Regions from separate parts of the Paenibacillus residui genome, predicted to be linked through region 1. Evidence: a T-box and tRNA genes for the amino acid it is inferred to sense, from the RefSeq annotation. Region 1 holds a T-box; the other holds one or more tRNA genes.
The links. The T-box of region 1 lies ahead of leuS (leucine--tRNA ligase). A T-box ahead of a tRNA ligase gene usually reads a tRNA of that ligase, here a tRNA-Leu.
Positions count from the first base shown of each region.

Region 2: it encodes a tRNA-Leu, which carries the amino acid that the T-box ahead of leuS (leucine--tRNA ligase) is inferred to sense. The anticodon was not compared.

Region 1 covers NZ_JBHTIU010000081.1:120,340-131,227, reverse strand. The annotation lists gene ACFQ03_RS20300 (ComEA family DNA-binding protein) at 1-351, opposite strand, end outside; gene comER (late competence protein ComER) at 716-1,546, shown strand; gene leuS (leucine--tRNA ligase) at 1,751-4,201, opposite strand; T-box leader at 4,472-4,737, opposite strand; gene ACFQ03_RS20285 (class I SAM-dependent DNA methyltransferase) at 4,807-5,532, opposite strand; gene ACFQ03_RS20280 (CvfB family protein) at 5,725-6,612, opposite strand; gene rsfS (ribosome silencing factor) at 6,609-6,947, opposite strand; gene yqeK (bis(5'-nucleosyl)-tetraphosphatase (symmetrical) YqeK) at 7,201-7,776, opposite strand; gene ACFQ03_RS20265 (nicotinate-nucleotide adenylyltransferase) at 7,766-8,353, opposite strand; gene yhbY (ribosome assembly RNA-binding protein YhbY) at 8,421-8,711, opposite strand; gene ACFQ03_RS20255 (shikimate dehydrogenase) at 8,778-9,650, opposite strand; gene yqeH (ribosome biogenesis GTPase YqeH) at 9,675-10,787, opposite strand.
Region 2 covers NZ_JBHTIU010000076.1:18,745-29,632, reverse strand. The annotation lists gene ACFQ03_RS19340 (Tex family protein) at 109-2,334, shown strand; gene cmpA (cortex morphogenetic protein CmpA) at 2,430-2,558, opposite strand; gene ACFQ03_RS19330 (hydrolase/acyltransferase) at 2,672-3,025, opposite strand; gene ACFQ03_RS19325 (SprT family protein) at 3,431-3,907, shown strand; tRNA gene ACFQ03_RS19320 (tRNA-Asn) at 4,018-4,093, shown strand; tRNA gene ACFQ03_RS19315 (tRNA-Ser) at 4,095-4,186, shown strand; tRNA gene ACFQ03_RS19310 (tRNA-Glu) at 4,349-4,423, shown strand; tRNA gene ACFQ03_RS19305 (tRNA-Lys) at 4,488-4,563, shown strand; tRNA gene ACFQ03_RS19300 (tRNA-Leu) at 4,604-4,686, shown strand; gene ACFQ03_RS19295 (DUF6892 domain-containing protein) at 5,169-5,597, opposite strand; gene ACFQ03_RS19290 (GNAT family N-acetyltransferase) at 6,316-6,834, opposite strand; gene ACFQ03_RS19285 (MarR family winged helix-turn-helix transcriptional regulator) at 6,860-7,312, opposite strand; gene ACFQ03_RS19280 (NCS1 family nucleobase:cation symporter-1) at 7,700-9,163, shown strand; gene ACFQ03_RS19275 (M20 family metallo-hydrolase) at 9,248-10,489, shown strand; gene hydA (dihydropyrimidinase) at 10,492-10,888, shown strand, end outside.

The DNA of each region.
Region 1 (10,888 bases):
CGGGCTACCTGCATTCGGAGCTTGAGCAGCTGAGGCTCCATTAGAATCTTCAACGGCGGCCGCCTGCGAATCGGAATCGCTCGTCATCCCGGCAGGCTTGCCTGTAGCATCCGGGGCGGCAGAGGGATTCGGAGCTTGGCTGCCTCCTTCTCCGCCCGAGTTCAACGATTGGCCTTTATCTGCAGAACCCGCCCAATCCGAGGCCAGCAAAGACTTCACTTCATCATTGACTGCGCTGAAGGGCTCCCATTCCCCGGCATCATACAATCTCGTAAACAATAAAAATCCAAGCAAGGCAACGGGCATCAATGAAAAAAACCAGATCCCTTTCGTTCCGAACCATCTGTCCATAGTTATCGCTACCTCCAGTATTGTAAATCAGACTTGCCCGCTGAATGCCGGGACAAGCCCTTCGCAAGATTGGATACATGCTGCGAAAATGCAAAAACCGCCCTGGGATCCTGCTTAAAGCAAGATCCGTCAGGGCGGTTCTTCCGCACATTTCCATTTATTCACTATTATATCACGCTTGGACAAAAAGACAATCCCCGGCTCGGATTTCTCCGCCCAAATCGTATCAATTTCTCCCCCATTCCCTAATCCCCGTCCCTTCTCTTAAATCGATTACCAGATTATAGGAATGCAACCCTCATCACCCGCATATACTTATAAAAGCATTGCCGCACGTATATCACTGGTCAAGGAGGGGTTCATGATGAATACGGGATTCATCGGGACCGGCAGTATGGGAAGTATGCTGATAGAAGCATTCCTTCGCTCGGAGGCGCTGCTGCCTCAGGAAATTACCGCTTTCAACCGTACTTCAGCCAAAGCTGAACAGCTCGCCCAACGTTATCCAGGTCTGCGCATCGCGCGTTCGAATAAAGAAGTTGTACTCGAAAGCGAAATCGTCTTTCTCTGCATTAAACCAATGGAATATAAGAAGGTTTTAGATGAAATTCGGGACTTTACCGATCCGTCGCAAATCGTGGTTTCCATAACAAGCCCGGTGATGCTCGGACAATTGGAGCAGCTTCTGAACTGCCAAATCGCCAAGGTAATACCAAGCATTACCAATTTCACCTTAGGCGGAGCGTTACTGTGCATGTTCGGGGAGAGAGTCTCTGCAGCAGGTCGTGATGATTTGCTGACCCTGCTTGCAAATATAGGGCAGCCTATTGAAATTGAAGAGAAGCTCACCCGCGTCTCTTCGGATATTTCAAGCTGTGGACCGGCTTTCCTGGCATATTTTCTCGAGCATTTCATTCGCGCGTCCGTAGAAGAAACCGGAATTAACGAGCAGCAGGCTTCGGCACTCGCCGCCCAAATGCTTGTCGGTACAGGCAAGCTGTTGACCGAAGGCGGGTTTACTCCCGAGACGCTGCGGCAGCGGGTCAGTGTTCCGGGGGGCATTACTGCCGAAGGGCTCCGTCTGATGGAAAAGGAACTGAAGGATATGTTCAATCAGCTCTTTCGGATTACCCATGCAAAATATGATGAAGATGTAGCTAAAGTAGCTTCATTGTTGCCCCGGCCTGCCGAATGAGAAAAACTCCTATCGGAGTATTTCATGGATGAGCGAACACGTTTAGAGGATGTTTTTATCGCCAAATAGAATTTGAATTAATTCAGGACGCAATAACTTATAAATTCTATTGTGGTAAAAAAAGACCATGCCAAGGTTCAGTCAAGCCGATATCTTCCTCCATCGGCATGACTTCACAGTTGGCACGGTCCTTAGTGGTCCCTGTTAACCGACCACGATGTTGACAAGCTTACCTGGAACGGCAATGACTTTTCGCACCGATTTGCCGGCCATGGCCTCCTTCACTTTATCCGATCCAAGGGCGGCTTCCTGCATCCCCTGTTGATCCAGATTGTTCGGAACGGAAAGCCTGTCGACGATTTTGCCGTTGATCTGTACGACGATCTCCACTTCATTCTCTACGGTCCATTTCTCATCGTAAACGGGCCATGGGACATAAGTGATCGAAGTATCCGTATGACCGAGCTTCTCCCATAATTCTTCCGCAATATGAGGGGCGATTGGAGAGAGCATCTGGACAAAGTTTTCCATGGCTTCCCATGGCAAGCTGTCCGCTTTATAAGCCTCGTTAACAAATATCATCAGCTGGCTGATGGCCGTATTAAAACGCAGCGCCTCGTAATCTTCCGTTACCTTCTTGATCGTCTTGTGCCAGGTTCTTCGGAATGAATCGTCTATCTTGGAATCCTCTTTGGTTATTTTCGCATTCAGAGAACCATCTTCTTGGATGAACAATCTCCACACGCGGTTCAGGAAGCGATATGTTCCTTCCACCCCGTTTTCGCTCCACGGCTTGGTAGCTTCCAGAGGTCCCATGAACATCTCGTACATACGCAGCGTATCCGCGCCGTATTTGCCCACAATGTCATCCGGATTGATAACATTGCCCCTGGACTTGCTCATCTTCTCGTTATTTCCTCCAAGAATCATCCCTTGATTGACCAGCTTCTGGAATGGTTCCTTTGTGGAGACGACGCCCAAATCATAGAGCACTTTATGCCAGAACCGTGCATAGAGAAGATGGAGCACCGCATGCTCCGCCCCTCCGATATATAAATCGACGGGCAGCCATTCCTTCTGCTTGTCAAAGGAACAAAGCTCCTTATCATTATGCGGATCGATGAAGCGCAAGTAGTACCAGCAGCTTCCCGCCCATTGAGGCATGGTATTCGTCTCGCGGCGCGCTTTCATTCCGGTCTCGGGATCTACTGTATTCACCCATTCTTCCACTGCAGCAAGAGGCGACTCCCCGGTCCCGGAAGGTGTGATATGATCGACATCCGGCAGGACCAGCGGCAGCTGCTCTTCCGGAACGGTCTTCATAGTGCCGTCCTCGAGGTGCAGAATGGGAATAGGCTCGCCCCAATAACGTTGTCTGCTGAACAACCAATCGCGAAGACGATAGGTAACCTTGCCGGCGCCCTTGCCGTTCTCCTCCAGCCATTGGATCATGGCGGCGATGGCTTCTTCATTACGGAGTCCATCCAGCAGCCCGGAATTGACATGCTCACCGTCTCCGGTATAGGCTTCCTCCTCCAAATTGCCGCCCTTCACCACTTCGATGATCGGAAGATTATACTGTTTGGCAAATTCGTAGTCCCGTTGGTCATGGCCGGGCACCGCCATAATCGCGCCTGTTCCGTAACCGGCAAGCACATAATCGGCAATCCATACCGGCAGTTTCGCCCCGTTGACCGGATTGACCGCATAAGCTCCGGTAAATACTCCCGTCTTTTCCTTGGCCAGGTCCGTTCGTTCCAGATCGCTTTTGCGTTCGGCTTTCTCCTTGTATTCCTTAACGGCCTGTATCTGTTCCTTCGTCGTAATCCGTTCTACCAACGGATGCTCGGGTGCCAATACACAGTAGGTGGAGCCGAACAAGGTGTCCGGGCGGGTCGTGAATACGACAATCTCCTCTCCGGAGTGGCCATCAACGGCAAAGCGGACTTCCGCTCCTTTGGATTTTCCAATCCAGTTCCGCTGCATATCTTTGATGCTTTCGGCCCAATCGAGCTCTTCCAAATCTTCGAGCAGCCGGTCGGCGTACTCGGTAATTTTCAGAATCCATTGACGCATCGGCTTGCGAATGACCGGATGACCTCCGCGCTCACTCTTTCCGTCGATCACCTCTTCATTGGCCAGAACCGTGCCCAATGCCGGACACCAGTTAACGGGAACCTCGGCCATATAGGCGAGTCCTCGTTTATATAATTGAACAAAAATCCACTGCGTCCATTTATAATAATCCGGATCCGTCGTGCTGATTTCGCGATCCCAGTCATATGAGAATCCGAGAGATTTGATCTGTCGGCGGAAATTGTCAATATTTTTGAACGTTATGTCGCGCGGATGCTGGCCGGTATCCAACGCATGCTGTTCAGCCGGAAGACCGAAGGCGTCCCAGCCCATCGGATGGAGGACGTTGTAGCCGCGCATTCTCTTATAGCGGGAGATAATATCCGTTGCCGTATATCCTTCCGGATGTCCGACATGAAGTCCCGCACCGGACGGATAAGGGAACATATCCAAGGCATAAAATTTCGGTTTATCCGAATCATCCAATACTTTAAACACTTTCTTGCTGTCCCAATACTTCTGCCACTTAGGTTCAATGGCGAGCGGGTTGTACCCGTGCCCCTTAGTTTCGTGAACCATAATTCATCCTCCTTCAACATTTCGCCGGCCCGGCAAGCTTTTAGCCCGACCCTTTCAGCAAGCTTTTTTTAACTCTTGGTTAAATGACCGGAACGGTCAAAGGTCGCATTATTTAACCCCAAGGATAAACGGCTATCGCCGTCCTTTGGACAGGCGCGTTTACCGATGAAATATAAGAACAGGTATAAGGTGAAACTTATAATTTCTTATATTTTTACAATTTTCGCGGGGATCCCCGAAACTAAAAAAAACCTCCATCGCCAGCATTACGCTAGGGACGAGAGGTTTGTTCCCGTGGTACCACCCTAATTAACAGAGCGTCACAGCACTCCGTTCACTCGAAGCCCTTAACGCGGGATTAGACGGTCGGGCTAGCTTGCCCGGTTAATAACTTGGCTTTCATCTGCCAATAACCGCTGCACCTTCACCCTTCAAGCTCCGAGGCGAGTTCGCTGTTCGCGCTGCCGGCTTCCACCTGTTCTCCGGCTCTCTGCTAAACGCTCTGCAATGCTACTACTCCTCTTCATAGCCAATATTATGAAGAAATTATAATGAAAACTATGTGTTCTGTCAAGGGAGCGGGAGTGCGGACAGGCCCCACCTACTTATTTACGGGCAACAAAAAAGGCTCTCTCCGTCTCCGGGGTAACTTTATCCCATGTAAAATCAGCATAGCATTCTACCGTGGAAAAGCCGGATTTGCCAAGTAATTGCATTATCTGCTCCAGCGGATAAGCCCTTTGTACATGGGTTTCGTCCACCCTCACGTAACGGCGTCCGGCCGGACCGCCTGCCGTTTCTTCACGGACAAAGATGGAGAGCTCATGCTCCAGCTCACAAAGCTCTTCGTCCAGATGACAGGTCCAGATATAGGCTATATCCTCTTCATCCAGCACAAAAGGCTGATGCTCCGCATAATTTTGCAGCTGATAAGGGGTATGCACGTCAAACAGGAACAAACCTCCCGGATTCAGCCCTTGGCAGGTTTGCCGGAAGGCTTCCTCAAGGCTTTCAGGTTCAAGCAAATAATTCAAACAGTCACAGAAAGAAATAACGGCATCCACCGCTTCCGGCAGCTCCCATTCCCGCATGTCCTGTTGGACCCAGCGAAGAGAGCCTTCCGTTCCGTAGAGTGTTTCGCTTTTGCTTCTTGCAATAGCCAGCATGTCCTCCGACAAGTCGATCCCGGTCACATGAAACCCTTGCCGGGCCAACGGAATAGCCAAATTGCCGGTACCGCATCCGAGATCGACGACCGTAACCGGAGTGCCGTAGCGTTCCCAGCACTGCTTCGCAAAGCGAAGCCAATCCGCGTAAGGCATGTCCTCCATCAGCCGATCATAATAATATGCGAATTGTTCATAAGCCAAGGCCTTCCCCTCTCCTTCCAAAGCCGGACCATACACTACTCCATTTTATCGTTCAATGCTCTATAGGGAGTATTCCGCTCGCCCAAAATCCTCCATAAACCCCAAGTCTTAGTGTTGCGTAATCCTTGGACTCGGAACTTCTGAACCGGCGAGCTATTTAGGGGCCTTATCCTTCAAATAGGTCCAGTTTTCCTGCTGCACGATAAGCCCGTCCTTCATCAGCTTGCCCAGCGCTCTCTTGAAGGCGGCCTTGCTCATGCTGAATTTCGAGCTGATAATATCCGCGGGGGTCTGATCCGAATAAGGCATCGCCCCGTTAGGCCTCTCTTGCAAATAGGCAAGAATAACGTCAGCGTCTTCCGTACGGCTTTGCTCTTTCGGCAGGCGCATGGACAGATTAACCCGGCCATCCTCCCGGACATGAATGACCCGTACCTCCACGGATTCTCCCACTCTAAGCAGACGGGTTCTTTCCTTGGAATGAATAAGCCCGATAACCCCGAATCCGAGCACCCCGCCCTCTACTATGACGAAGGTTCCCATTTGCAAAGGCTTATAAACCCTTGCCGTCATCCATTCATTCTTCCACGATTCCGGTGCCCGGACAGCCAGCGGCGACAGCTCCTTCTCCCCGGCCAGTTTGGCCATAAGACGGCCTTGCCGGTCGTGGGCCATAGTTACAAACACCCGATCACCCACCTGCGGGCGCAGCTCCTTCAGCTCCGGAAGCTCGCGATAGGGAAGCAGAAGCTGTCTGCCGATCCCCATATCCAGAAACAGCCCGAATCTCGGATGCGCATCGGCCACTTCGAGCAGGGCGACCTCTCCAAGCCGGAGGAGCGGCTTCTTCATTGTAGCCGCCAGACGATCCTCGGTATCGTAATACAGGAACACTTCTACCATCTGCCCCGGTTCGATATTGCCTTCCTTCTCCGTGTAGTGTAGAAGGATATCCCGGCTGCCGTCTGTCAGAAAGAAGCCGTAAGGGGAAACTTCCCTGGCTACTTGCAGCTTAACGACCGTTCCCGCCTGCAGATTCATACGGTCTCCACAACTTTCGCGTCGGACCAGATCCGCTCAATGTTGTAATACTCCCTGTCTTCCCTATGGAACACATGAACGACGATATCCCCCAGATCGATAAGCACCCACCGGGCGTTATCCAACCCTTCTACTCCGCGTACCGTCCATTTTTGTTCATCCGCTTTTTTGCGGATGGAGGTGACAATCGCCTGGACCTGGGTTTCCGAATTTCCATGGCAAATTACAAAATAATCGGCGATCAACGATATTCCGCGCAAATCCAAAACGACCGGATCGTACGCTTTTTTATCCTCGGCCGCCTGGATAACCATTGACAGCATTTGTTCATTCATTCGATTTATGACCTCCCAACGCCCGGAAATACGGTGGCGGATCGATCCTTCGCTAAGCCGGGACTTCTGAAAATCTGCCGCCGTACCCCCGAAATTAGTATGCGTAATATTTATAAAAAAAGCTTCTAACGAAGCCTCTTCGAAGACGAATAACCCGGTTTTAAAGGTAGCTTTTTATGCCAATTAGAAAATTTGTTCCATTTTAATGCTTTAATGAACTTAAACTTTCTAATGTGGTAAAAAAGGGCCTACTTTAACCTGACCGCTGAACCAGCTCGTCAATCAGCGAGTTTCGGGCCATGATGGTCATAGGATAAACCTTCTGTCCCTTCTGCAGCAAGAAGGAAATCGTTGAATCGAAGCCCGCAATCAGTGCTCTCTCCAGGCTCAATTCAGCCAATGACCTTATTTGTTCTACACCCGGAAAATCCCTTCCCGGCTCAATGTAATCGGCCAAACAAACAATTTTGTCCAACAGGGTCATACCGGGACGGCCGGACGTATGGTAACGGATCGCATCCAGGATTTCCTTATCGTTAATGCCAAGCTCTTGTTCAGCCACCCAGGCCCCCGCCGGTGCATGCCACAGAGGTTTGTCATATTGGAGAAGATCGTCAGCAAGCCCGGCCTGCTCAATGACCTTCCTCTGCTGCTCAATCGGCCAGTATTTACAATAATCGTGGAGAAGCGCAGCCAAATCCGCTTTGACCGGATCCGCGCCGAATCGGCCGGCCAGCACGACCGAGGTCTCCATAACCCCCTGAGTATGCAGCCATCTTTGCTCCGGCATCTGCTCCCGTACAAGGTCGATCAGTCGTTCACGATCCATAAATACCACTCCTTTCGATATATAGTCGGACTGATTCCGGAACTCTATAGCGAATAGAGCGTCCGTTCCGTATGCGCTCGCGTATGTCGGTGGAGGAAATCTCCATAGCCGGCATAGTCATCAGCTTGATTCGGCTGCGCAAATGGGACGGCAGCGCTTCTAGGTCGATATCAAAGCCCGGGCGCCCGACCCCAAGGAACGTTACCATTTCGGAGAGCTTCTCAATTTGATGCCACTTGGGCAGATACATTACCATATCCGCGCCGATAATATAATGGAAACGATGATCGGGATAAAGCTGCTGCAGCCTCGTAACCGTATCGTACGTATAGGACGTTCCGCCTCTGGTTAATTCCACATCCACGGCTCTATAAGAAGGATGAGAATCGATCGCAAGACTGACCATTTCCAATCGCTGATCCGGTGAAGCCAATGGAGTATTAGGCTTATGGGGAGGGATATTGGCAGGCATGAACCAGACCTCGTCCAGCCCCGCTTCCTCAAGCGCCGTCTCCGCGGCGACCAAATGGCCGGTATGAATGGGATCGAAAGTTCCCCCCATGATTCCGATTAACACATCTCCACCCCATCCCATGAAAAAAGTAAATCATTACATCCGAACAGCTCTTCCTGTTCCGAATTTATTATTCCAGCTCGATGGACTTGTTTTCCTTCGATTCTTTATACAGGACCACGATTTTTCCGATCTTCTGAACGAGCTCCGCACCCGATTGTTCCGCCAGCTCGCGGGCGACCTCCTCCCGGTCCTCCAAACAGTTGTTCAGAATCGTCACTTTGATCAATTCCCTGGCTTCCAGCGCCTCCTGAATGTGAGTGATCAAGTGATCGTTGACACCGCCTTTGCCTACTTGGAAAATAGGATTCAGATGGTGTGCCAGAGAGCGTAAATATCTCTTTTGTTTACCTGTCAACATATACGTTTTCCTCAATTCTTATAGTTTAGCCATAGAAATCAGACTCAATTTCGTTTAGCCTCAAGATCATTCCGGAGAGAGCGACCGTTGGACAACCGCGCGCATAGCTTCTACCGGGGCAGGTTGTCCAGTCCAATATTCAAAAGCGTAGGCTCCTTGATAAATGAACATTCCAAGCCCGCCATGAACCGATGCGCCTCTCGCTTTGGCTTCCCTTAACAGCCGGGTCTCCAAAGGATTGTACACAATATCGCTGACGAGAAGCCCCGGGTGAATGAGCTCCGGTTCGATCGGAATATCCTCCACTTTCGGATGCATCCCGACCTTTGTAGTATGGACAAGAAGCTCAGCCTCATGAATCCGCGATTTTACCGCGTCCAGGCCGATGCCTTCCGACCGGGTAAATCCGTCCAGATAGGACGCCAATTCCTCCGCCTTGGAGACGGTCCGGTTGGCAACGATAATCCGTGAAGCCCCTTCCTTGGCCAGGGCGTAACCAATTCCCCGGGCCGCGCCGCCTGCCCCCAGCAGGATGACGGTTTTCCCCTGTATATCGAATCCCGCTTCCTCTTTCAATGACCGAACATAACCGATTCCATCCGTATTATAGCCCTTTAACTTCCCCTCGGCGTTGACAATCGTATTAACCGCTCCGATGGCCCGCGCATGCTCGTCAATTTCATCCAAATAATCGATCACTTCCAATTTATGGGGAATAGTGACATTAACCCCGCGGAAGCCTAGTGCCCGTATTCCTCGGACCGCATCCTGCAAAGTTCCGGGCCGGATGTGAAAAGCGGCATAAGCCGCGTTGATTCCAGCCACTTCGAAGGCCCGGTTCAGCATGAGCGGCGATTTGGAATGGGCTACCGGATCGCCGAATACCCCGTACATGACGGTGGCCGTATCGATTCCTCCTGTCCCGACAACGGCTGACATGAAGATTTCTCCTCCCATTATGTTCTATATTAAACTGTCTCGTACCACAATTTTAACGCCCTTGGGAGCGTGAATGACCAGTTCCGCACCTTCCGGGCTGTTGATCTTGATCCATCCCAAACCGGAAATCAGAACGTCGGATTGCTGGCCCTTGCGGATGGAAACCGGATGCTTGGCCAGAGGCGGGATCTGCTCCAGTTGTTCCTTGGTCGGAGGCTTCAGAAGCTCTCCTCTATGATTGTTATACAGCTCATCCGCCCGCTCCAGCTTCGTCCGATGAACCGGCAGCGAGTTCGAAAAGAAGCAGGTAAAGGACTGGCGCGGACCTTTGGCAAAATCGAAGCGGGCAAAGCCGCCGATAAACAATGTCTGCTTCTCGTTCAATTGATAAACGGCCGGTTTAATGGTCTTATCCGGCAGCAGGACCGGCAGAACCGGCTTGGGCACCAATTCCGTCAGCCGATAGCTGTAGACGATTCCCGGGGTATCGATGATCGACTTCCCGTCATCCAGAGGGATGCGGACCAGATCAAGAGTCGTCCCCGGATACTGCGAGGTGGTCAACTCCGACTCCAGATCGCTGTAATCCCGGATGAGACGGTTAATGAGCGTCGATTTCCCCGCATTCGTCGCCCCCACTACATAAACATCGCGCCCTTTACGGTACTCTCCCAGCTTCTCCAGCAGCCGGTCGAATCCGATATTTTTCTTGGCGCTGCAAAGAACGACGTCGACGACCTTCAATCCGCTCTCCTTCGCCTGCTTGCGAATCCAGTTCAAAATCCGGTTCCAATTCGTCACCTTCGGAAGCAAGTCCATTTTATTGACCACAAGCAGTATGGGATTATTTCCGACAAAACGCTGGAGCCCGCTGATCAGGCTTCCCTCAAAATCAAACAAATCAACGATGTGGATCACAAGGCTGTTCGTCTCTCCAACATGGGAAAGCATCTTCAGGAAATCATCCTGATTCGGAGTGACGGATGATATTTCATTATAGTGCTTAATGCGATAGCAGCGCTGGCAAATAACCGGCACCTTCAATAAGGCCTGCTCGGGGACATATCCCAACCTGGACGGGTCATCTGTCTGAAGCTCTATCCCGCAGCCTTCGCATTGCAGCAAATCTTCTTCCATAGGTTCCTCCTGAATGTAGTGTCGTGTATAGTCAAAGTTCTTTACATTTGATTTACGTTGCCAGGTTTGGATTTCCATCGCCACGAATTATGCAGCACCCG
Region 2 (10,888 bases), on a different contig from region 1:
TTCCATAATTAACGGCCACGAAAGCTGTAACCACTCTCGGTTACTTACACCTGCATTTTGGTCATTTCCCCTGTTGGACAACTAATAGACAAAGGATGGATGCTACGGATGGCAAATGTTGAAGAACAAACCGTCGCTGTCGAGGTGACGGAGGAACAGAAGGCAGCGACGCGGGAACGGATTCTCAAGCAGATCGCCAGCGAACTGCAGCTTCCTCCGGGCAAGGTCAGGACAACGGTGGAGCTGATGGATGAAGGGAACACGATTCCTTTTATCGCTCGTTATCGTAAAGAAATGACCGGGGAGATGGATGAGAACACTCTTCGCAATATAGAAGAACGGCTTCAGTATTTAAGAAGTCTCGAGGATCGCAAGCTGGAAGTGATCCGCCTGATTGACGAGCAGGGCAAGCTGACTCCGGAGCTCAGGGCCGACATCGAGAAATCCGTCAAGCTGCAGGAAGTCGAGGATTTATACCGCCCTTACCGCCAGAAGAGGAAGACGAGAGCGAGCATCGCCAAGGAAAGAGGGCTCGAGCCTCTAGCGGAATGGATATTGCAGCAGCCTAAGCAGGGCGATCTGATGGCAGAGGCAGGTAAATATATCCAACCTGATAAAGAAGTCCATACCGCGGAGGAAGCTCTGCAGGGTGCTATGGACATTATCGCCGAGAGAATGGCTGATGATCCGAAAATACGGGCTTGGGTCAGGAAGTTCGTCTGGGAGGAAGGAACGGTCATAACCAAAGCCAAGGATCCGGAGCAGGAATCGGTCTATGAAATGTATTACGATTACCAGGAGCCGGTACGCAAGCTCCCTCCTCATCGCGTCTTGGCGATTAATCGGGGAGAGCGTGAAGAGGTGCTGAAGGTATCCATTGATGTCGCGGCGGAGAAAATCCATCAATACATGTCCAGACAGTATATTAAGCATTGGGGTTCAATTGTTGCCGATACGTTGACTGCTATTGTGGAGGACGCCTATAAGCGGCTGATCGCCCCCGCGGTGGAAAGGGAAATTCGCAATCAGCTGACGGAGATGGCGGAGGAACACGCGATCCAAATATTTGCCGAAAATCTGCGGAACTTGCTGCTGCAGCCTCCGGTGAAGGGGAAGGTGGTTCTCGGTGTTGACCCGGCATACCGGACAGGCTGTAAGCTCGCGGTAGTCGATGAAACCGGCAAGGTATTGGATATCGCGGTGACTTATCCTACCCCTCCGCACAATAAAGTGGCGGAGGCCCGCTCCATCTTCCAACAGCTGGTAGACAAGCATAAAGTGGAGCTGATCGTGATCGGCAACGGGACGGCTTCCCGGGAAACCGAGCAGTTTGTTGCCGATTTTATCCAATCTGCCGGCAAGGGGCAGCTTCAGTATATTATCGTGAGCGAGGCCGGAGCGAGTGTCTACTCCGCCTCCAAGCTGGCGCAAACCGAGTTCCCGGAACTGGACGTTGCCGAGAGAAGCGCCATTTCCATTGCGCGCCGCATGCAGGACCCTCTGGCGGAGCTGGTCAAGATCGATCCCAAGTCGATCGGAGTGGGTCAATACCAGCATGACGTCACGCAGAAAAGGCTGGAGGAAAGCCTGTCGGCTGTGGTGGAATCCGCAGTTAACCATGTCGGTGTGGATTTGAATACGGCTTCTCCGTCGCTGTTGTCTTATGTGGCCGGGGTCAACGGTACCATTGCCAAAAATATCGTCAAATTCCGGGAGGAGAACGGCAAGTTTACGAACCGGAAGCAGCTGCAGAAGGTTCCCAGGCTGGGTGCCAAAACGTATGAGCAGTGTGTCGGCTTTATGCGGATAAGCGATGGGGAGAATCCGCTTGACCAAACTCCTATTCACCCGGAATCCTATGGAGTGGTGGATCAGTTGTTCCGTGAATTGGGCCTGGAGCTGAACGCCCTGGGTCAGCAGGAGCTGAAGGACAAGCTGGCGGGCCTAGATCCCGATCAAATCGCTCCCAAGCTGGGAGTTGGGGGGCCTACTCTCCGGGACATTCTGGACAGTCTGCAGAGACCGGGCAGGGATCCGAGGGAAGAGCTTCCGCCGCCAATCTTCAGGACGGATGTGCTTCAGCTTGAGGATTTGGTTCCCGGCATGGAATTGCAGGGAACCGTCCGGAACGTGATTGACTTCGGAGCCTTTATCGACATCGGGGTCAAGAATGACGGTCTCGTTCACATCTCCCAGCTAAGCGACCGGTATGTCAAGCATCCTATGGACGTTGTCTCCGTAGGAGATACGGTTACGGTTTGGGTCCTTAGTGTGGATGTCAAAAAGGGCCGAGTCAGTCTGACGATGAAAAATCCGCATCGGCAGGATAAATAAAATCAAGGAGCAGTCCGGAAATCGATTAACGGACTGCTCCTTGTTTTAGATTCGAATGGATCCCCATTCGAAAAATGTCATATTGGGATTACCCTTCAGGATTGCTCCTTCACTTCATTTTGCTTGGTCCGATAGAAGAACCAGCAATCATTAAGCAACTTGACTTGCCTGCGGTTTTTGTTGTGGAAAGCCCTCATCAGTTGAAGGCATAGCCATTGCGGCATGCATCCCGCCCCTTCCTGCTGAAATCGCCTGCTTAATTTACCATATGGGCAAATCGGCGATTTTGTGCAGGTCCACGAAGTATTGAACGGGCTGTTGTGCGACCTGTTTCCGCCTATTGATCGGTCTCTTCCTCATACCACTGCTCCAGTTGGGCCTGCAGCGCACGAATTTCCGTAAGCAGCGAAATGAGCGGGTAGGAGTTTTCTTCAATAGCGGCAAAAGCACTCTCCAGCCGGTTGACATATTCCAATCCTCCGGTGACCGGGTATTGCTCGTCTACCAATTCCAAATCATCACATTCCGCAATCAGATAGGGAAGCCGTGGAACATTGCCTGCCGTCAGCTTGTCCAGTTCCTTGTGAAGTCTTCGGTTCAACGCTGTCAATTGGTACATATGAGTGGACGGCATCTCCACAAACTCCAGATGATCCCCCAGCTTGAGTATTCCAAATCGCATTTTGGCCATACGGTCCGTTATCCTCTCTTTCTCTTCGCTTGCGCGTGAAGGACGGTTAAACCATAACGTCTCCGCCTTTACGTCTTTCGTGTCGAATAAATAAAGATAAGTTCTTTTTGTTTCGTGCAAAATAGTTTCCAATGTCGAAAAAGTTAAGAGCCGTTTTCCGCATCCTCAATTACACAAGTTTCTACTTGACAGTGTACTTAAGATGCGGTACAAATTCAAGAGAATGTCGGCGAAATCCGGGCCACTGATTTATAACCTATCGCTGTCGGGGCTGAACGCCGATCAATAGTATTCCCCCGCCGGTCAATTGGTGAGTTGAGCGTAAGGATTTCTAATTAGATGCGTGAAGGGGAGGTCCGGCAGCGGCGCTGGATCCATGTTATGCAGGAGAAGGAGCGAGAGGTCATGAGCAACGAGGAATTACAGCAGTGGGTCGAACAAATCTCGTTGAGATCTTTTGGAAGGCCGTTTCTTCACCGGGCCACCTTCAATTCCCGGCTTCGCTCTACGGGAGGAAGATATTTCATGAAGACCCACCATATTGAAATAAGCCGCAAGCATTATGAGACGTTCGGGGCAGACGAAGTGGAGAAAATTATTAAGCACGAGCTTTGCCATTATCATTTGCATTTGCAGCGCAAAGGATACAAGCACCGTGACGCTGATTTCAAAACCTTGTTGAAAGAGGTGGGGGGAACCCGCTTCTGTCAGGCTTTGCCCGGCAGACAAAGCAAGGAGCCCTACCGTTATCGGCTGGTATGCGGCTCCTGCCAAATGGAATATTTGCGCAAACGCAAGGTAGACCCTCGTAAATATGTTTGCGGGAAATGCAGGGGGAAGCTGTGGCTGCTTGCTTTGGATAAGAACGAGGAATTAAGGTGATTATATACAGAAAGGGCGGGTTTCGGCAGGATTTTTTCTAACGGTAGTCCTTCTCGAAGGACTTGACTAAATGGAAACTTCATGATAAATTTAAAGATGTCGCTTTACATTCCCTGATAGCTCAGTTGGTAGAGCACTCGGCTGTTAACCGAGTTGTCACAGGTTCGAGTCCTGTTCGGGGAGCCATGGAGAGATACCCAAGTGGCTATAAGGGGACCCTCTGCTAAGGGGTTAGACTGCGTAAGCGGTGCGAGGGTTCGAATCCCTCTCTCTCCGCCATACATAAGCGACCGGGACCGCGGTATGCGGTCTTTTTTGTTTAGTTGATGATGGCATTAAAATCCAAAATAAATTATATGAAAAAAAGCTTGTCAAAGGTATGAATATCCGTTATAATAACTCTTGTCGCTTTAAGGAGCACACTTAAAGTAATCAAGCTTTGGCCCGTTGGTCAAGTGGTTAAGACACCGCCCTTTCACGGCGGTAACACGGGTTCGAATCCCGTACGGGTCACCATTTATCTTTTCCGTTTGTCACTGATTTGCAACTGCACTGGGCTAACGGACATAGAACTGCATGAGAGCCATTAGCTCAGTCGGTAGAGCACCTGACTTTTAATCAGGGTGTCGGAGGTTCGAGTCCTCCATGGCTCACCATTGCTTCTCATTGGCAATTCGTGGTAATATAATCACATACGCGGTCGTGGTGGAATGGCAGACACGCTATCTTGAGGGGGTAGTGGGCGTACGCCCGTGGAGGTTCGAGTCCTCTCGACCGCATAGAAAGTAAAAGCACCGAAAGCCCTTAATGTATAAGGGCTTTTTGTTTTTTCTATATATAAATTTTTTTGTATCAAATATGTCAGTCTTTACTTGGTGCCATTTCAAACCCGCTTATATAGGCTTTTTCCAACTACCTTGAAAATCCGTCTATTTTACCGTCTGCAGGCATCGTTGCAAGCGGAGCGGTACGTCTAACTGTATTTTGTACAGGTAGATTCAAGCGAATGGGCGAAAATGATCAAACTAACTGGATAAACTACAGTTAAAATGGGCAACTTTGGGCGAAACGGCTGTTTTGGCGCAAACTAACTGTAGATTTTCCAGTTATTTTCCATATTTCTTCCGAATATAGAAATCTAACTGTATGAAATCCATTAAGTTTTCAAATTTCACACTATTGAAGCCATTCAACTCTATTCTACCTTGAAAATCCATCCATTTTCATCATCTGATGGTGCCGCGGTCAGCGGCATAGGGGTCTAAATGAAAATGGCGATGCCTTTTTCTTTCATTGGATTTAAAATTTCAACGTCACACATGCTGATATATGTAATAGATTTCAGGTTGATTAAGTGCTCAAAGCCACCGACATGTGTAATATCAAAAAAATCATCCTCACCATCCCAATCAGGCTGAATGAGATGGTATATTTCATTTCCTCCATCCAAACACAGCTCCGTGACTTTATCCAAATCCTCCTTTTCAAGTTCCAGGGCTGAGAAGTACTGTAACAGTTCGTCGATAGGGCCAGAATCATCCGCATACCATTCATACTTTTCTGTATATATCTCCTTTAATTGTTCAAGCTCCTGTCTAAATTTCGGATCTAGATCAAGCAACGCATCAATGACCACCAATTTAAAATTAAAATCTTGAAACATACCCGTAAGATCAACATGCTTTCCCATTTTCCATCTCCATTCTTATTTCACACTTGCTAACATAGTTTTTCGTTCTTTCAGCATTTGAGCATAATCAACACCTCAATCTGCGTGCCTTGACTTAGTAACCACATCCTAATTCCCTGTTCGAATACATCGGCTTCAAATCTAATTCCTTCGTCATTCAGGCTTAGCACTCTTATATTGGGCAACCGATCATAAACAGCTTCCAGATTATTTATTATTTTAGCAGATGCATCCAATTCGTGGTAGAACTGTGGTAGCCTACTTAATCTGAGGGGAATTTCTCCACAATCCCCAATCGGTCACATTTGGCAAAAAAAGCCCCGCTGGGCCGTCTGGCTGAGCGGGGCAGTTCTTTTTGATCATCTTTTTCTCTTCGACCTACGACTGGATACTGTGCAAAATTCGTCCCTAAATATTGGCTTAACGATACGGTGGGGGATAGGTACACAATGATGTTTTCTTATAATCTCGACTGGCTGAATGACTTGTACGATCTGAGGGTGAAACACATTTTCAAATACTCTTACAGGTGGATCGACTACTGTCCTTGTCGGACATTGAGGACAACGCATAGGCTTCTTCTCCCTTCCAAAAAGATAATATTATTCTATGCCGGTAACAATTAATCTGCTTGTTCTACTGCCTTATCCAAAGATTAATAGCGAGAAAAGTATAAACAAAAACCCCGCCTTAATCGAACTATACCTTTCAATTCACTTTATATGAGTGTTTTGGTCATTATAAAATCCAGTTGTTCTTCATCCCCCATATAAAAAGAGTGGGCTCCGGTTTGAACAAACCCCATTTTCTTATAAAAAGCAATAGCATTTTCATTTCTTTCCCATACGCCTAGCCAGATTGTCTTTTTATTATGTTTCGCCGCAATTTCCATAGCTTTATTAAGCAAATATTGACCAAGCCCGAGTTTTTGAAATTTCTTCTTTACATAAATTCTCTCGATTTCAAGGGTTTCATCACCCATTTTTTCAGATTGAGCATCATCCGTGTTGACCTTTAAATATCCAGCGACTTCATTATTCGAATAAATAAAAAAGAATTGCGAAAAACGATTGGATAATTCCTTTTCTAATTGCTTTAAGTTAAATGCCCTTTCCAAATAGGCCTTCATATTTTCGGGTGAGTTCTGGTGCTTAAAGGCTTCGTTAAATGTTTCATAGCTAATTTCTTGAAGCTTGCGTAAATCTTCGAGGGTACACTTTTTTATAGTTATGGTCATTTAAATATTTCGCCCCTTTGTATAATCAATAATTTCTCTTGTTTCCCTTTTTAACAAATTCCCAGTCTTTTCCTATATTTTTTCTTACTCTTTGAAGAAGACGGAGAATGGTTTCTGCTTCTCTTTCGGAAAATCCCTGTAATGCAACGGTGTTGGAATAATCATTCTCTCTTTTTATAAAAGGGTAAACATTTTTCCCTTTCTCTGTTGGAAAAAGTTTTTTAATTTTTTTGTTATGTGTATCTTCTTTCTTTTCAATAAAGCCGTTAATTTCAAGTTTTTTTATAGCACGGGCTGCTGTTGTTCGATCTACCTTTATCATCTCGGCTAACTTTTCTTGAATGATTCCCGATTGTTCACATATTCGGACCAGGTACAAATACTGCCCTCTTGTAAGGTCACACTCTTTAAATTCTATATTGCTTATAGAATCTAGTGCCCTTGCAATCATTCCTATTTCACGGAGAATATCCTTCATAATTAACTCCTTAGTCTGCGTTATTGTTGCAAATGCAATAAAAATGCGTACATTGAATTTACCTGAAATTTGTTGCATTTGCAACAAAAAACGATGATGATGTCAAGCTCCGTTGATGGACAACTCGTCGTAAGCCGATAGCGGATTAATAATTTAGGATTGACATCGTAAAGAATCCAATTTATTATTAAAAATAATTTTAATGCTATCTAAAAATTTTTATGGGAGGTGACGAATAAAATCTAATCGATAGTTCTGTAAAGCGACCGGGTAATGGTTATATATAAAGTCAACTTGCTGCAGCTTTACCCGGGCTGGAATCAAGCAAGCCATCCTGCTTGCTTATCTCCAAAACTTTTAACACATCAAGGGAGTGAAACGGAAATTATGAACGAAGTGAACAAGCAGGCAGGAAATCGGTGGGATCCTACATTAGTCAATGAAGACCTGGCCCCGACACCGCCATCGAAGCGTAACTGGAACTGGTGGAGCTACTCCGCGGTCTGGATGGGAATTGTTCATAACATTGTGGCTTGGGAGGTTGCGGCTAACCTCGTCAAGATAGGGTTCAGCTTCTGGCAGTCTTTCGCCGTTGTTGCAATCGCTTACGGCGTAGCATTTATCGCAATTCTACTAAACAGCGTTCCGGGAGCCGAGTTCGGATTGCCATTCCCCGTGCTTATTCGCTCCGCTTTCGGTTATAAAGGAGCGCAGGTTCCGGTATTTCTCCGCGCATTGCTGGCCATATTCTGGTTCGGTGTCCATATGTATATCGGAAGTAAGGCCGTCGGAGCCGTATTAAGCGTAGCGTTTCCGGGCTGGAAGTCACTGGGTGACTATCAGATTGTAGGTATGGACCTGAACAACTTTATAGCATTTGTCATCTGCTGGCTTCTTCACGCTTACGTTATCAACCATGGCATGGAAAGAGTTCGCAAGTTCGAGCTGTGGGCCGGTCCCCTGATCATGATTCTTGCTGTCGGTCTCGTCATATGGGCTGTTGATGCGGCACATGGGATTAAGCCCCTTGTTTCTGCACCTGCCACTATTTCGGGGGGAGAATTCTGGGGAACGTTCTTTTTATCTATATCCGCACTGCTTGGTACCGTAGCGACACTGGTTCTGAACATTTCGGATTTGACCCGGTTTTCGCGCAGCCAGAAGGATCACATTATCGGTCAGGGGATTGGGCTGCCATTGATGTTTCTGATCTTCTCACTTATGAGCATACTGGTTGCGTCAGGAACTGTAATCGCTTACGGGGGGGCCATAACGAATCCGATAGATCTTCTTCTCAAGTTCGATCATCCTTTCATTGTGCTTCTGGGGGCGTTCTCGGTTCTGATCTCTACCGCTTCTGTTAACGTTGCAACCAACGGTGTATCGGTTGGCTACGATATGACAAATCTGTACCCGGCCAAACTTAACTTCCGGAGATCCTGTTTGATTGCGATTATCATCGGTGCGCTGTCCGCGCCATGGCTGTGGTACGACAGCTTCGACTCGATCGGTGAAGTGATGGGGGCGATCGGAGCCACAATGGGGCCGGTCACGGGAATCATGCTCGTAGATTTCTACCTTATTCGCAGGCAGAATTACAATGTTGACGCCTTTTATGTGAGAGATGGCCTATATGCTTATCGTCAGGGATGGAATATCCGCGCACTCATCGCCATGGCCATCGGTGTGTTGGTTGCGTTCCTGGGACTTATTTTTCCGTCCTTGGATTATCTGTACAGCTACAATTGGTTCTTGGGTGTCGGATTCGGCGGGGTCATTTATTACGTGCTTATGAGATCATCCATTGCCAAAAGCCCGGATCAAGCCGAGCGCATCGATGCCGCTTCTTGATATTAAAAAGTGGCCGGTCTCCGCGCTAACCGCGAAGGTCCGTTAGGAATAGCATCATGAGTAAACAAGGGAGGAAACCATACTATGATAAGTTCACAGCGTCTTGAAGACAGAATCAACAGCCTGGCCCGAATCGGAATGACCGAAGAGGGCGGAGTAACACGGCTTGCCTTAACCGATGAAGACAGAAAGGCCCATCAGTTGGTCCGTTCATGGATGGAACAGGCCGGAATGTCGGTGCGGGTGGATGCCGCCGGCAATTTGATCGGGCGCAAGGAAGGAACGAATCCGCAAGCCCGTCCGGTCGTTATGGGGTCCCATATCGATTCGGTAGGCAACGGAGGCAAGTTCGACGGGACCATCGGCGTCATTGGTGGAATTGAGGTCGTCCAACATATTGCCGAAGAGAATATCAGCATCACACGGCCCGTGGAAGTTATCGCATTCTGTGAAGAAGAAGGTTCGCGGTTTCAATCCGGCGGCATATTTGGAAGCAGAGCGATGACCGGAAAAATAACCCCGGCCGATTTGGAAATTCGCGACGCTAACGGAATTTCACGACGCCAGGCGTTAGCGGACTTCGGTCTTAATCCCGATGAATTATTTACGAAAGCGATCCGGCGTAAGGGTGAGATGGCGCTCTATCTCGAAATGCACATCGAGCAAGGGCCGGTTCTGGAACAGAAGGGAATTCCCGTTGGAATAGTGACCGGGATTACAGGTTTGTCCTTAACGGAAATCATCGTCGAGGGGAAGCCGAATCACGTCGGAGCCACACCGATGGGCATGCGGCATGACGCCCTGCTGGGGGCCTGTGAAATAGCGACCGGGATCGAGGAGATTTGTCTATCCTACGGTTCGCCAGCGGTAGGGACGGTAGGAACGATGGAAGTGTTTCCCGGTCAAGTAAACATCGTCCCCGGCCGGGTGGTGATGACGACGGATGTGCGGGATCTCGATGTAGAGAGACGCGAAAGCATCCTGCAGCGCATTCGGAATCACGCCGAATCGGTTGCGGGAAGGAGGGGTCTGACGGTTAGTTTCGATACTAAACTGAAAGCAAATCCGGCACTGTGCAGCCAAGAGATCATCGAGGTCATGAAGCGGGAAAGCGAGAGAATGAGCTTGAGTTATCTGGAAATGCCGAGCGGAGCAGGACATGACGCGCAATTAATGGCCGAGCTTGCGGACATGGGGATGATATTCGTCCGTTCTACCGGCGGAAGTCATAATCCGAGAGAATATGCTTCTATGGAAGACATTACCCTGGGAACGGAGCTTTTGTCGCGGGTAGCTCTTCATTATTTGAATGCCGAGGAGGTCTAATCTTGAGAACTATTATACGTAACGGAACGATCGTCACATCAAGAGACCTGTATCAGGCCGATGTGTTAATGGAGGACGGGATTATCACCGGACTGGGTAAAAATTTGAAGATAGAGGATGGCGACCGGATCATTGAAGCGGAAGGCCGATATGTTCTGCCCGGAGGGATTGATGTTCATACGCATCTGGGCATACCGGATACCGTCGATGATTTCGAATCGGGGACGCGCGCGGCCGCTATGGGTGGAATTACAACTATCATTAATTATGTCGATCCGGTCCGAGGCCAGTCCCTGTTGGAAACTTTGCGGGTATGGAAGGAGAAGGCAATGCCATCCTGCATCGATTACGGGTTTCACAGCATCATTAATGAATGCAACGAGCGGGTATTAGAGGAGC